4 regions of the Pseudomonas sp. DNDY-54 genome follow, and region 1 is predicted to be linked to each of the others. Evidence: predicted binding sites of a transcription regulator. Region 1 holds the regulator's gene; each other region holds the start of a gene.
The links. The regulator FliA, encoded in region 1, starts transcription of late flagellar genes. The targets are predictions, from matches to a motif close to CTAAAGTTTNNNNNNNNNNNGCCGNTAA.

Region 2: a site for FliA is predicted at 1,670-1,697, ahead of K4O48_RS10270 (methyl-accepting chemotaxis protein). Genes of this name have one in related genera too.
Region 3: a site for FliA is predicted at 1,904-1,931, ahead of K4O48_RS11625 (flagellin). Genes of this name have one in related genera too.
Region 4: a site for FliA is predicted at 1,447-1,474, ahead of K4O48_RS20660 (methyl-accepting chemotaxis protein). Genes of this name have one in related genera too.

Annotation. Positions count from the first base shown of each region.
Region 1 covers NZ_CP082271.1:2,858,237-2,861,356, forward strand. The annotation lists gene K4O48_RS13175 (protein phosphatase CheZ) at 1-399, opposite strand, end outside; gene K4O48_RS13180 (chemotaxis response regulator CheY) at 423-797, opposite strand; gene fliA (RNA polymerase sigma factor FliA) at 913-1,638, opposite strand; gene fleN (flagellar synthesis regulator FleN) at 1,657-2,484, opposite strand; gene flhF (flagellar biosynthesis protein FlhF) at 2,576-3,120, opposite strand, start outside.
Region 2 covers NZ_CP082271.1:2,206,865-2,209,984, reverse strand. The annotation lists gene K4O48_RS10270 (methyl-accepting chemotaxis protein) at 1-1,567, opposite strand, end outside; gene galU (UTP--glucose-1-phosphate uridylyltransferase GalU) at 2,190-3,029, shown strand; gene K4O48_RS10260 (VOC family protein) at 3,078-3,120, opposite strand, start outside.
Region 3 covers NZ_CP082271.1:2,513,067-2,516,186, forward strand. The annotation lists gene K4O48_RS11620 (flagellar protein FlaG) at 1-245, opposite strand, end outside; gene K4O48_RS11625 (flagellin) at 315-1,691, opposite strand; gene ligA (NAD-dependent DNA ligase LigA) at 2,214-3,120, opposite strand, start outside.
Region 4 covers NZ_CP082271.1:1,079,792-1,082,911, reverse strand. The annotation lists gene K4O48_RS05120 (DUF1513 domain-containing protein) at 1-903, shown strand, start outside; gene K4O48_RS20660 (methyl-accepting chemotaxis protein) at 1,596-2,645, shown strand; gene K4O48_RS05110 (efflux RND transporter periplasmic adaptor subunit) at 2,963-3,120, shown strand, end outside.

The DNA.
Region 1 (3,120 bases):
GCGGCGCATGAAGCGCTGCCAATCGGCGGTCAAGCTCTGCGCTTCGTAGCTGACGTAGTTCACCAACGGCGCTGATTCTTCCACCAGATCCATGGTGCGGTTGGCCGCTTTTTCGGTCATCTCCACGACGTAGGAAAGGCGATCGGTCGCATCGGTAATTGGCGATGGATCACCACCTGTCGCGCAGGTATCCATTTCAAGCTTGACGATGGCGTTGTGCAATTCGCGGGTGAGCTTGCCAACTTCGAGATAGAGCCCGTGATTACGCGCCTGATTGAGCTCGTTGAACATCTGCGTGGCTTCGTCGAAGCGGCCCTGTTGCAGACTTTCAATTAATTGGGGTGCATGAGCCTTCAGAGTTGCTTCGAACTCTGCCAGGCTTTGGTCTGCTTGCGTCATAGTGCCCTCGCGGCGTTACTGCTTCAGCCGTTGACGCGCTCGAAGATCTTTTCAATCTTCTCTTTGAGCACTTGAGCCGTGAATGGCTTGACGACGTAACCGTTTACCCCGGCCTGCGCGGCCTCGATGATCTGATCGCGCTTTGCTTCGGCGGTCACCATCAACACAGGCAGGTGCTTCAGACGTTCGTCGGCACGCACGGCGCGCAGCAAGTCGATACCGCTCATGCCAGGCATGTTCCAGTCTGTAACGAGGAAATCGAAGCTACCGCTTTTCAACATCGGCAAGGCAGTGGTGCCATCATCCGCTTCGGCGGTGTTGGTAAATCCCAGATCACGCAAAAGGTTCTTGATGATCCGTCTCATGGTCGAAAAGTCGTCGACGATGAGGATTTTCATGTTCTTGTCCAAGTACACCTCCGTAAATCACGAATCTCAGAACCTGCTCACGGTCTGTTGCGGGCTTCACGAATGAAGCGCGTAAGCGGTCTAATACTTTATTGCCGACCTGCCGTTAACGAGCGCGCCATTCACCCAGGCGAGCCCGCAGACGTGCCGCGCACTGACTGTGCAGCTGACTCACCCGCGATTCGCTCACACCTAGCACCTGGCCTATTTCCTTCAAATTCAACTCTTCGTCGTAATACAGCGAAAGCACCAGCTTTTCACGCTCAGGCAAGTTGCCAATGGCCTCGGCCAGCGCCTGTTGGAATCGCTCATCTTCGAGATCGCGAAACGGCTCCGGATGAGTGCTTGCCGCATCTTCCTCGAACTCGCCGTGCTCACCTTCCTGAAGCAGATCATCAAAACTGAACAAACGGCTACCCAAGGTGTCGCCCAGAATGCCGTAGTACTCATCGAGACTCAATTTAAGTTCGGCCGCAACGTCCTGATCTTTAGCGTCGCGACCGGTTCTGGCTTCAATTGCCCGAATCGCCTCACTGACCATCCGCGAATTGCGATGCACCGAACGCGGCGCCCAATCGCCCTTGCGCACCTCGTCAAGCATCGCGCCGCGGATGCGGATACCGGCATAGGTCTCGAAACTGGCGCCCTTGCCTGCGTCGTATTTTTTTGACGCTTCCAGCAAGCCGATCATCCCGGCCTGCATCAGATCATCGACCTGCACGCTCGCCGGCAAACGCGCCAGGAGGTGATAGGCGATGCGTTTGACTAACGGCGCGTATTGGTCGATGAGCTGATATTGCGAGTCTTTAGCGTGAGCTTTGCTGTAATACATACTGAACCCAGCCGCTTGTTATTCGTGAGGCTCTGCGGCGGGCCTGACGAGGCGCTCCACAAAGAATTCCAAATGACCACGTGGCGATGCGGGCAGCGGCCAGCTGTCCACCTTCTGCGCGATGGCCTTGAATGCCAATGAGCACTTGGCTCGCGGATAGGCTTCGTACACGGCGCGCTGCTTCTGTACCGCCTTGCGCACCGCTTCGTCGTAAGGAATCGCGCCGACATATTGCAACGCCACGTCGAGAAATCGCTCGGTGACTTTGGTCAGCTTGGCGAACAGGTTGCGGCCTTCCTGCGGCGCGTGTGCCATGTTTGCCAGGACCCGAAAACGGCTGATGCCATAGTCGCGGTTGAGCAACTTGATCAATGCGTAAGCATCGGTGATTGAGGTGGGCTCGTCAGTCACCACCAGCAGGACTTCCTGCGCCGCGCGCACGAAGCTCACTACGCCGTCGCCAATACCGGCGGCCGTGTCGATGATCAGCACATCGATGTCGTTGCCGATGTCGCTGAAGGCCTGAATCAGCCCCGAATGCTGCAGCGAAGAGAGCTGCACCATGCTCTGCGTACCGGATGCCGCGGGCACGACGCGAATACCGCCCGGTCCCTGAATCATCACGTCACGCAAATCGCATTCCCCGGCGATGACATCAGCCAGCGTGCGCTTGGTGGTCAACCCCAGCAGCACGTCCACGTTGGCCAAACCAAGGTCGGCATCAAGCAGCACCACCCGGCGACCGAGCTCAGCCAGGGCCAGCGACAGATTGACCGACACGTTGGTCTTGCCGACGCCACCTTTGCCGCCAGTCACCGCAATAACCTGTACGGGATGAATACCCATGTTCAAACGCCTATCTCTTTCTGGAGCCCTAGGGCCATCGATGCGTTCAGCCAGAACGCGTCTACTTGGTGTGCGTCACGGAGCAAAGCGTTCATCCGACCCTCCGTGAAGATGCGTTGTACAGACCCGAGAACATATCAGCCATGGTTTCCTCGCTGGGATCTTCCTGGGTCTGCAAGCTCACCGCTCGGCTCACCAGTTGATGGCTGCGCGGCAGATGCAGATCTTCAGGGATGCGCGGCCCGTCGGCGAGGTAGGCGATGGGCAGATGCTGGCTGATGGTAAGACCCAGCACATCACCCAGGCTCCCGGCCTCATCCAGTTTAGTCAGAATGCAGCCAGCCAGCCCGCAACCGCGGTAATGATGCCAGGTCGCCTTGAGCACCTGGCTCTGGCTGGTCGCCGGCAAGACCAGGTAATTCTTCGACTTGATACCGCGATCGGCCAGCGCCTCGAGCTGCGCACGCATCATCGGGTCACCGGCAGGCAGGCCAGCCGTGTCGATAAGAATCAGACGCTTGCGGGCCAGAGGGGCGAGACTTTTGCTCAGCGGCTGGCTTGGGTCGATCTGGATGACCGGCACGTTGAGGATGCGGCCCAGTGTATTCAGCTGCTCCTGTGCGCCGATACGATAGT
Region 2 (3,120 bases), 650 kb from region 1:
CATCACTGATCTGCGCGGTTTGCGAGGCGTCGGTCAGCGTTGTATCGGCAATGGCGCTGATGGTTGTGATGTTCCGGTTAATTTCGTCAGCGACCGCGCCCTGTTGCTCTGCAGCTGTCGCTATTTGCGTGTTCATGCCGTTGATGGTGTTCACTTCGCCGGCAATGACCGTAAGGCTCTGTGCGGTCTTTCCTACGCGGTCCGACCCTGAATGTGCGCGAACTTGAGCACCCTCCATCGCCTGTACCGCTTTGCGCACGCCATTTTGCAACTGTTCGATAGTGTGCTGAATTTCTTCCGTGGATTTCTGCGTGCGAGAGGCAAGGGTGCGGACCTCGTCCGCGACCACCGCGAAGCCGCGGCCTTGTTCGCCCGCACGAGCGGCTTCGATCGCGGCATTCAACGCAAGCAGGTTGGTTTGCTCCGCGATGCCATTGATCACGTTCAGCACCATGCCGATGCTGACGCTGTCGGTTTCGACCAGTTTGATCACCTGGGCGGCGTTCTCGATATCACCGATCAACACTTCGATGCTCTGCAAGGCCTCGTTGGCAAGCGCGACGCCGGCACGCGACTCGTTGTCAGCCCCACTCGAAGCCGTAGCGGTCTCATTCGCATGGCGCGCCACCTCTTGAACGGTCGCGCTCATTTCGTTCATCGCTGAGGCGACCATGTCGGTTTCGCTGCGCTGCTCCATCACAGCCGAGTGCGTTTTCTCCGCCACGCGGGAGACTCGTTCGGACACCTCACCGAGCTGCTGGGTCACGGCTGCCACTGCTTCCAGACTATTGCGGAACTTGAAGATCATTCGGTTGAACGCGTGGCCCATGGCGCCGACCTCGTCCTGAGCGTGCACGGCAACCGTGCGGCTAAGGTCCTCATCTGCGGTCATCGCCTCCATGGTGTGGCGCATGTCATTGATGCGGCTGATAACCACCCGGCGAATGATGTAGCTCATGATGACCAGCCCGATCACCAGCAGCAGCGCCTGGATTGCCGCGGACGTCAGGATGTTGCCGTGCACCTCGCTATCCAGGGCAGACAGGTCATAGCTGATACGGACCGCGCCCATGACCGTGTCCTGCGGGACCTGATGGCAGGTCAGGCAATTCGTACCGCGGTAATCCTGCTGCGCATGGATCGGGTTGATCACCGTCAGCACCCGCCCGTTTTGCCCCTCGCTCACTTCAACGGTGGCCTCACCCGCGAGCGCGCGCTGGTCCAGCGTATCGACGGGTGCTTGGTGTGCCAAACCGGGGCCGAACACGTTGGTCACCGGCTCGCCGCGAACGATCCGCGCATCGATGACGCCCGGGCGCGCAAGGATCTTGTTACGCAACACCTCACGCTGCCCCATTGTGCCGGTCAGCATCATGGTGTTGATGCTGTCGAAATAGGAGTCTGCGGTGTCCTTGGTCTGCTGCTCGACGACCTGCAGTATCAGCTGCTTTTCGGAACCGGCTGAATAGAGCAGAGACGCAGCCAGTACCAGGGCGAACACCACAAGCAGGGCCAGATTGATTTTCGACTGAACGGACATTTGCCGAGCGGGAGAGGTGCTGTTCATCCTGTTCCTTAGGTACTGCTAATACATACGAGCGAGTTAGCCCGTCGGCCGCGGCCTGCCGCCGTAGGGGCAACGAAACACTCGTGTCTTCATCTGTCCGAGGTATCGGCTGGTTGTCCGGACTCTTTACAGGGTTTTTGGTGGCTTCATTGTGGCAGGCAAAGCGCCATCATTTAGGCCGGGGACATCCTAGTGCGTGTCTCACGGGCGAACGCCAGTCGGGGGTATTAAAAGAAAAATATCTGCGGTTTCGCTGATCTGCGTCAGGAAATCAGAACCTGTCGGGACACGGCTGAGGGCCGAGCTCACATGGATCGAATTTGCTTCATATGACATAGGAAGCCTCAGACTCAGCCTGAATGCTCCGATGCGTCTGAATTTATTTAGCGGAGCTACTTGGCAAGCCTCTCGGCTCGTATCAGGCTATGTATCAACGGCATGTCAACAGCCATCGGTCGGTTCGATTCGGTCGAACAGATTCGGGATGGCCGTGGTCGAACCCCTCGTCGTTTCGGTGGTCGTAGCCTCTAGTCAGCCGCTGTCGGCGGCACAAGCAGGGTATGGCTGCTGACCGATTTGGCGCGCAGTGCATCAACTGGAACCTTCCTCTTCAAGGACTCACATGATCAAGAAATGCCTTTTTCCTGCGGCCGGATATGGCACGCGCTTCCTCCCGGCGACCAAAGCAATGCCCAAGGAGATGTTGCCGGTAGTGAATAAGCCCCTCATTCAGTACGGGGTTGAAGAGGCACTCGCCGCAGGGCTCAGTCAGATCGCGATCGTTACCGGCCGTGGCAAGCGTTCCCTGGAAGATCACTTCGATATCAGTTACGAGCTTGAACATCAGATCCGCAACACGGACAAAGAAAAGTACCTGGTTGGCATTCGCAAACTGATTGACCAGTGCAGCTTCTCGTACACCCGCCAGGTAGAAATGAAAGGCTTGGGCCACGCCATTCTCAGCGGTCGACCATTGATTGGTGACGAGCCCTTCGCTGTGGTCCTGGCTGATGACCTTTGCATCAACCTTGATGGCGATCCGGTCCTGGCCCAGATGGTCAAGCTGTACAACCAGTTCCGCTGCTCGATCGTCGCGATTCAGGAAGTGCCGCCAGAAGAGACCAGCAAGTACGGCGTGATCGCTGGCGAGATGATCCGTGACGACATTTTCCGCGTCAGCCACATGGTCGAAAAACCCAAACCGGAAGATGCTCCTTCAAACCTCGCCATCATCGGCCGCTACATCCTGACACCCGATATTTTCAACCTGATCGAGCAGACCGAGCCAGGCAAGGGTGGCGAGATCCAGATCACTGACGCTTTGATGCGCCAGGCCCAGGACGGCTGTGTTCTGGCATACAAATTCAAAGGCCAACGTTTCGATTGCGGTAGCGCCGAAGGCTATATCGCAGCAACGAACTTCTGCTACGAGAACTTCTATCTCACCGGCAAGGCGTTCTGAAGCAGGGCGTGCCGAGCACAAGGCCACCTTCGGGTGGCCTTGTTCGTTTCAGGGCGCCGGCATTTCCTCCGAGCCTGGCCCCAGTGGCTGG
Region 3 (3,120 bases), 350 kb from region 1:
ACAACCACGTCGCCCGTAGAATCGTCGACGCTGAAGCTCAGATCACGCTGGATATCTTGCATCTGCGACCGAAGCTTTTCGACCAGATCAGCGGTGCTTTCCTGCTCTTCGCCTTTTACGGAAGCCGTTACTGGCTGAATCGTATCGGACGCAGAAAACCCAGCCTCTTTGCGGAGGCTGGGTGGCGAGCCAGCTGTCATCTGTGTTTGCGGTGCGGTTCCGCCAGAAACTTTTCCGACGTCCATTGATTCACCTCTCATGAATCAATGAGGGTAGAGCACAGCCCTACCCTCATCATTAACGCCTTCTGCTTATTACTGCAGCAGACTCAGAACTGCCTGCGGCAGCTGCTTGGCCTGGGCCAGGATTGCAGTACCAGCCTGTTGCAGGATCTGGTTCTTGCTCAGGTTGGCGGTTTCGGCTGCGAAGTCGGTGTCTTCGATACGGCCACGTGCAGCGGAGACGTTTTCGGAAATGCTCTGCAGGTTGGAAATGGTGTTGTCGAAGCGGTTCTGTACAGCACCGAGGTCAGCACGCTGGGAGTCGATGGCCTTGATGGCATCATCAATCAGCAGAATCGATTCTTGTGCTTTCTGAGCAGTACTAACGTCGACGTCTGCAACATTGGTCATGGACGACGCAGTTGAGTCAATAGTTGCATCAGCAACCGAAGCATCCGCTAAAATTGAGCTTGCGACATTGGTAGATAGCTTGACTTCGTCCTTAGAGACCAAAGTCATGCCAGTGCCAGCAGTATCCTTGAACACACCGACGCCGATATTCGCATCGTTGATTGCTGTGATGGTGTCGTCGAGGCTACTTCCTGCCGCCACCTTTACGTCTTTGGAGCTTTCGGTGCCGTCCTCTGCGGTGAATGCGAAGGTGTAAGTGATATCCCCTACTTCGGCGCTAATTAGAGCGCTTGGATCCTCAGCAGCAGCCGCAGCTTCCGCAGCCGCCGTAGCAGCCGTAGCAGCTGCTGTGGCAGCAGCAGTTGCATCCGTGAGGGTCTTTTGTTTGACCGCCAAGGCATCAGCATCAGTGCCGTCGTCGTCGGTTACCGCAGTTTGCGCCGTGACAACCGCTGCGTCAGCCACTGTTTTCGCACCAGCCGCAGCCGTAGCCGCATCGGTATAACTAACCGGGGTAATCCCCGCAACATTGGTAACGTTACTCTTTCCAGACAGCGATTCGGTACTCATCTCTCCGATATTTACGCTGATCATCTCGTTTGCGCTGCTACCCACTTGGAACGTAGTAGTACCGAACGACCCATCCAACAGCTTCCGACCACCGAAGGTTGTGGTGTTGCTGATACGGTCTAGTTCTTTCTTAAGCTCACCAACTTCCGAATTTAGCGCTTCACGTTCGGAGCTGCTGTTCGAGCCGTTGGCTGACTGGAGCGACAGGTCACGCATACGCTGAAGAATGTTAGTGGACTGCTGCAATGCGCCTTCAGCAGTTTGCGCCAACGAAATACCATCGTTGGCGTTTCGAACGGCTACACCAAGGCCATTGATCTGGCTGGTTAAACGGTTCGCGATTTGCAGGCCGGCGGCATCATCTTTGGCGCTGTTGATGCGGCTACCGGTGGACAGACGCTCCATGGAGGTGGCGAGTGCGTTGGACGACGACTGCAGGTTGCGCTGAGTATTTAGCGACGGGATGTTTGTATTGACTGTAAGAGCCATGATGTGCCTCCAAGGGCGCTAGTTACTTTGGTTGCCTGAGCTTGCGACTCCGGGCCGGCTTCTGCCCAGGCACCCATTGAGTTCGCATTCGATTAGCTTATCGGCGTCGTTTCGGTGAGCTTTAGGAGGCAGTCGAAAATAATTTTGCAAGCCCCGAAAACAACCTGTACGACACCGGCGAATCCGCAAACACGCGAGCCCGCCTGCGAAGGTTTTCGGACGTTGGGTGGAAATCTTTAATGTATGAACAGAAGGCCGCGAGGTGGACGGCAGGCCCGTGCGGGAGTGTTTGTTTTAAGAGTGCCTGGAAGCCCTTTTCACCGCGAGGGAGCGCTGCCTAATAAAACTGGAGTCAAACCGCTGCTCTTGTAGAAGGGCTGCCCTCTGCGCGAAGCTTTGCTTTGCACAGGGAAAGTCCATTTCGCCGCGGGACGCACCTCCCACGAGAAGCAGGCCGTAGCCGCCCGTGACCTGGGGTAGGTGACACGTCTTCGGTGCGAAGCCGACTAGCTGATGTTTGAGTTAATGCTCAAGTTCAGCAAGCCGTTCCAGGAAGGCATCCTCGTCGTTGACCGCCAAGCCCAGCTCGTTGGCCTTTGCCAGCTTCGACCCAGCTCCTGGGCCAGCTACCACTACGCTGGTCTTGGCTGAAACGGATCCGGAAACCTTTGCCCCTAACGCCTCCAGCCTCGCCTTGGCTTCGTCGCGACTCATGCTTTCCAGCGTGCCGGTGAGCACCCAGGTTTGCCCCGCTAGCGGCAAGCTATCCGCAGCCTTCCGTTCGCTTTGCCAGTGCATGCCGAATTCGCGCAGCTGGGCCTCGATGGCGCGAGCTCGGTCTGCGTTGGCTGACTCGTCGAAATAATCCCGCAGTGCGCGGGCCGCCTTTTCGTTAAGGCGTTCGACCTGACGCAAATCCAGCCAGTCGGCTTCAATGATGACGTCAAGACTACCGAAGCGGTCGGCGAGGCGTTGGGCACCGGTGGTGGCGATGAAGGGAATGTTCAGCTTGTCGAGCAGCTCAGCCAATGTTGCGCAGGCGGCGAACTCGGGATGAACCTCACCCTCTTCCTGCAGCTGCACGCCACGCTCGCGCAGCTGCTTAATGACGAGTTGGTTATGGTCATCTTCGAAGAAACTGTGGATCTCGTGCGCGACCTCCAATCCGATATCAGGCAGGTAAACCAGCACATCTGGCAAAGCCCGGCTAATGCGATCGAGCGAACCCAACGCACGCGCGAGCAGCTTCGCAGTGCCCTCCCCGACGTCAGGAATGCCCAGCGCATAGATGAAGCGCGCCAGGGACGGTGTGCGGCTGGCGTCAATTGAGTTGAGCAGGTTGCGACTGGATACTTCGGCGAAGCCTTCAAGCGCCAGCACCTGATCGAACGTCAGGCTATACAGATCGGCCGGGGAACTGACCAATCCG
Region 4 (3,120 bases), 1.8 Mb from region 1:
TGCCATGACGTGTATGCCCACCCGCACCTGCCGCTGGCGGTGTTCGTGGGTCGTCGCCCAAGCCGGGAGAGCTATCTGGTCGATAGCCGCGACGGCACGCTACTGCAGGTTCTGGCGTCGCCAGCGGATCGGCATTTCTACGGCCACGGCGTGTTCCATGCCAGCGGTGATCGCTTCTACACCACTGAAAATGACACTACCGATGCGGGCCGCGGTGTACTCGGCGTGTACCGCGTCGAGGATCGCCGACTCGTGCGCATAGACGAGCATTCGACGCACGGGATCGGGCCGCATCAACTGCTATGGATGCCGGACGGCGAGACGCTGGTGATCGCCAACGGTGGTATTCGCACCGAAGCTGACAGCCGCGAGATGATGAACCTCGACGCCATGGAACCAAGCCTGGTGCTGGTGCGTCGCGACGGCACCCTGATCAGTAAAGAGCAGTTGCCCGAGCAGATGAACAGCGTGCGCCACTTGGCAGTTGCCGCAGACGGCACCGTGGTGTCCGGGCAGCAATACGAAGGCGACCCCATGCACCAAGTGCCGCTGGTGGCCATCAAACGACCCGGGGAGTCCTTCCAGGCCTTCCCGTTGGGCGAGGCCCAACGTCAGACCATGAATCAATACACCGCAAGCCTGGCGATCAATGATGCGCTGCGCCTGCTGGCTGTCACCGCACCGCGCGGTAACAAGGTCTTCATCTGGGACCTGGATACCGCCGCGTTGCGCGATGAAGTCCACTTGCCGGACTGCGCCGGGGTCGCTGCGGTCAATGACGGGTTCGTGGTGAGCTCAGGCCAGGGTCGTTGCCGACGGATCGATTGCCGTTCGGACAGCTTTGTCAGCACGCCACTCGCGTTGCCCGCCGGGCTCTGGGACAACCACCTGCGGTTGGTCTGAAAAGCCTCAAGTATCGAAACGGCAGGTCGACAAGCTATCTGACCTAGCGGTCACAGGACGGACCGCTCGTATCCTTGCGATAACCGCAAGGGCATCTTTCGATACGAGAACGCCCGATGTTTCTGAAACAATCCCTACGCGCTCAGCTGTTAGCACTGATTGGTGGCAGCCTGCTGCTGACACTCATCATCGCACTCGCCAGTTTTTCATTCCTCTCCAAAGACATCGCCGCCTTCCAGCAATTGCTCAAGGGCCCGGTCGAAGCTTCGCGCCTGATCAATGAGGCCAACCTGGAATTCAAGGTCCAGGTGCAGGAATGGAAGAACGTGTTGCTACGCGGCACCTCGTCAGAGAGCCGGACCAAAAACTGGCAACGCTTCGAGGACCAAGAGCGCAAAGTGCAGACATTACTCGGCACCCTCGTACAGGCCAGTCAGCACGATGCAGCGCTGGCCGGTCAGATCCAAACGCTCGCTGACGAACACCGCGCGTTGGGCGCTGCCTATCGCACAGGATTGGATGCGTTTGTCGCCGCCGGCAACGATCCGGTTGCTGGCGACAACGCCGTTAAAGGCATCGACCGCGCTACCGGCGAACAGCTGAGCGAACTGGTCGATCAGCTTCGGGAGTCGGCGCTGAGCAGTTCCGAGTCGATCGGCCGCTCTGCCGACCAGGCGATCATTGCCGGTACGTTGATCATGCTGGCCGGTGGTGTCTTGATCGGCCTCCTCAGCCTCTGGCTGGTCAATCGCAACCTGATCAACCCGATCCGTCATCTGATCGATCACATTGCCAATCTCAGCCAGGGCAACTTCAAGGAGCGCGTGGATACCAGTCGCGCCGACGAGCTGGGCCGCCTGGCGGTCGCGGCAAACGTTTTGCGCGACTTCCTCGCGGACACCTTTACTCGTCTGCAACGCAGCACGACCGACCTGGACAGCGCCAGCGGCGAACTGAACGCCATCGCCACGCTCATGGGCCAGGGCACTCGCGAGCAATTTTCCCGCACCGATCAGGTAGCGACCGCCATGCACGAAATGTCGGCGACTGCACAGGAAGTTGCCCGCCACGCCGCCGAAGCCGCGCGCGCTGCCGATGCGGCAGATCATTCCGCTCAGCAGGGCGAGAACATGATGCGTTCAACCATCCACACAATTACCCAGATGCGCGGTGAAATCAGCAACACCGCCGACGTCATTCGCCGGCTAGAGGCGGACAGCGGGCGCATTGGCAAAGTCCTGGAAGTCATTCGTGGCATTGCCGATCAGACCAACCTGCTGGCACTGAATGCCGCCATCGAAGCCGCTCGCGCCGGTGATGCGGGCCGTGGATTCGCGGTTGTCGCCGACGAAGTGCGAACCCTGGCCCGGCGCACGGCGGATTCGACTGCCGAGATTCATCAGATCATCGATACCGTGCAGACCGGTGCGGTGGATGCTGTGCGCGCGATCGAGGGCGGTCAGACTCGCAGCGATGAGGGCGTGGAACAGGTCACCGAAGCGGGCAGCATGCTGCAGCGCATCACTCATGAAGTGGAGGCGATCCGTGACATGAATCGGCAGATCGCTACCGCCGCCGAAGAGCAGACGTCCGTTGCGGAAGACATCTCGCGCAACCTCACCGAAATCACCGCCATCGCTACTACCAACCAGGACAATGTCGAGCGCACCGAGAAGGCCAGTCAAAACCTGCATGGTCTGTCGGCCCAGCTCAGCGAAGTGACGCACCGTCTCGCCGGCTGACACGGCCGCTTTGACTCTACGGTGCCACCACGGATGGCGCCGTGGCCCCGTAGGTACCGGGCGCGCGGTGGGTGATCCACAGGCGTCGCCCGGTCCGACGCCTAGGCTGAAAAACCCCGCCATCGGCGGGTCGACCTATCGCTTTACACGCGCCGGGTTCGGAGCTACTTTCGCTGCTTCCTGGCCGCTCTGGTCGGAACAACCCTAGCCGAGCCCGCATCACGGCGGCGCTCGGCTTCTTGTGTGCACCCCGAACGGCTGCCTCATTTTTCTTGGCAGTAGCCAGCCGGCTCGCTTCTATCCAAGGAACACGGAACATGTTGCGCCGCATGCTGCTCATGCTGGGCGCGGTGATCGTCGTAGTGCTGATCCTCGCCGCCTTCAAGTTCAACTCCATCTACTCGCAAATCCAGCAATTCAAGGCACCGAAGCCGCCGATCAACGTTGAGGTTGTCGAGTCGAGCCGCCTGCCCTG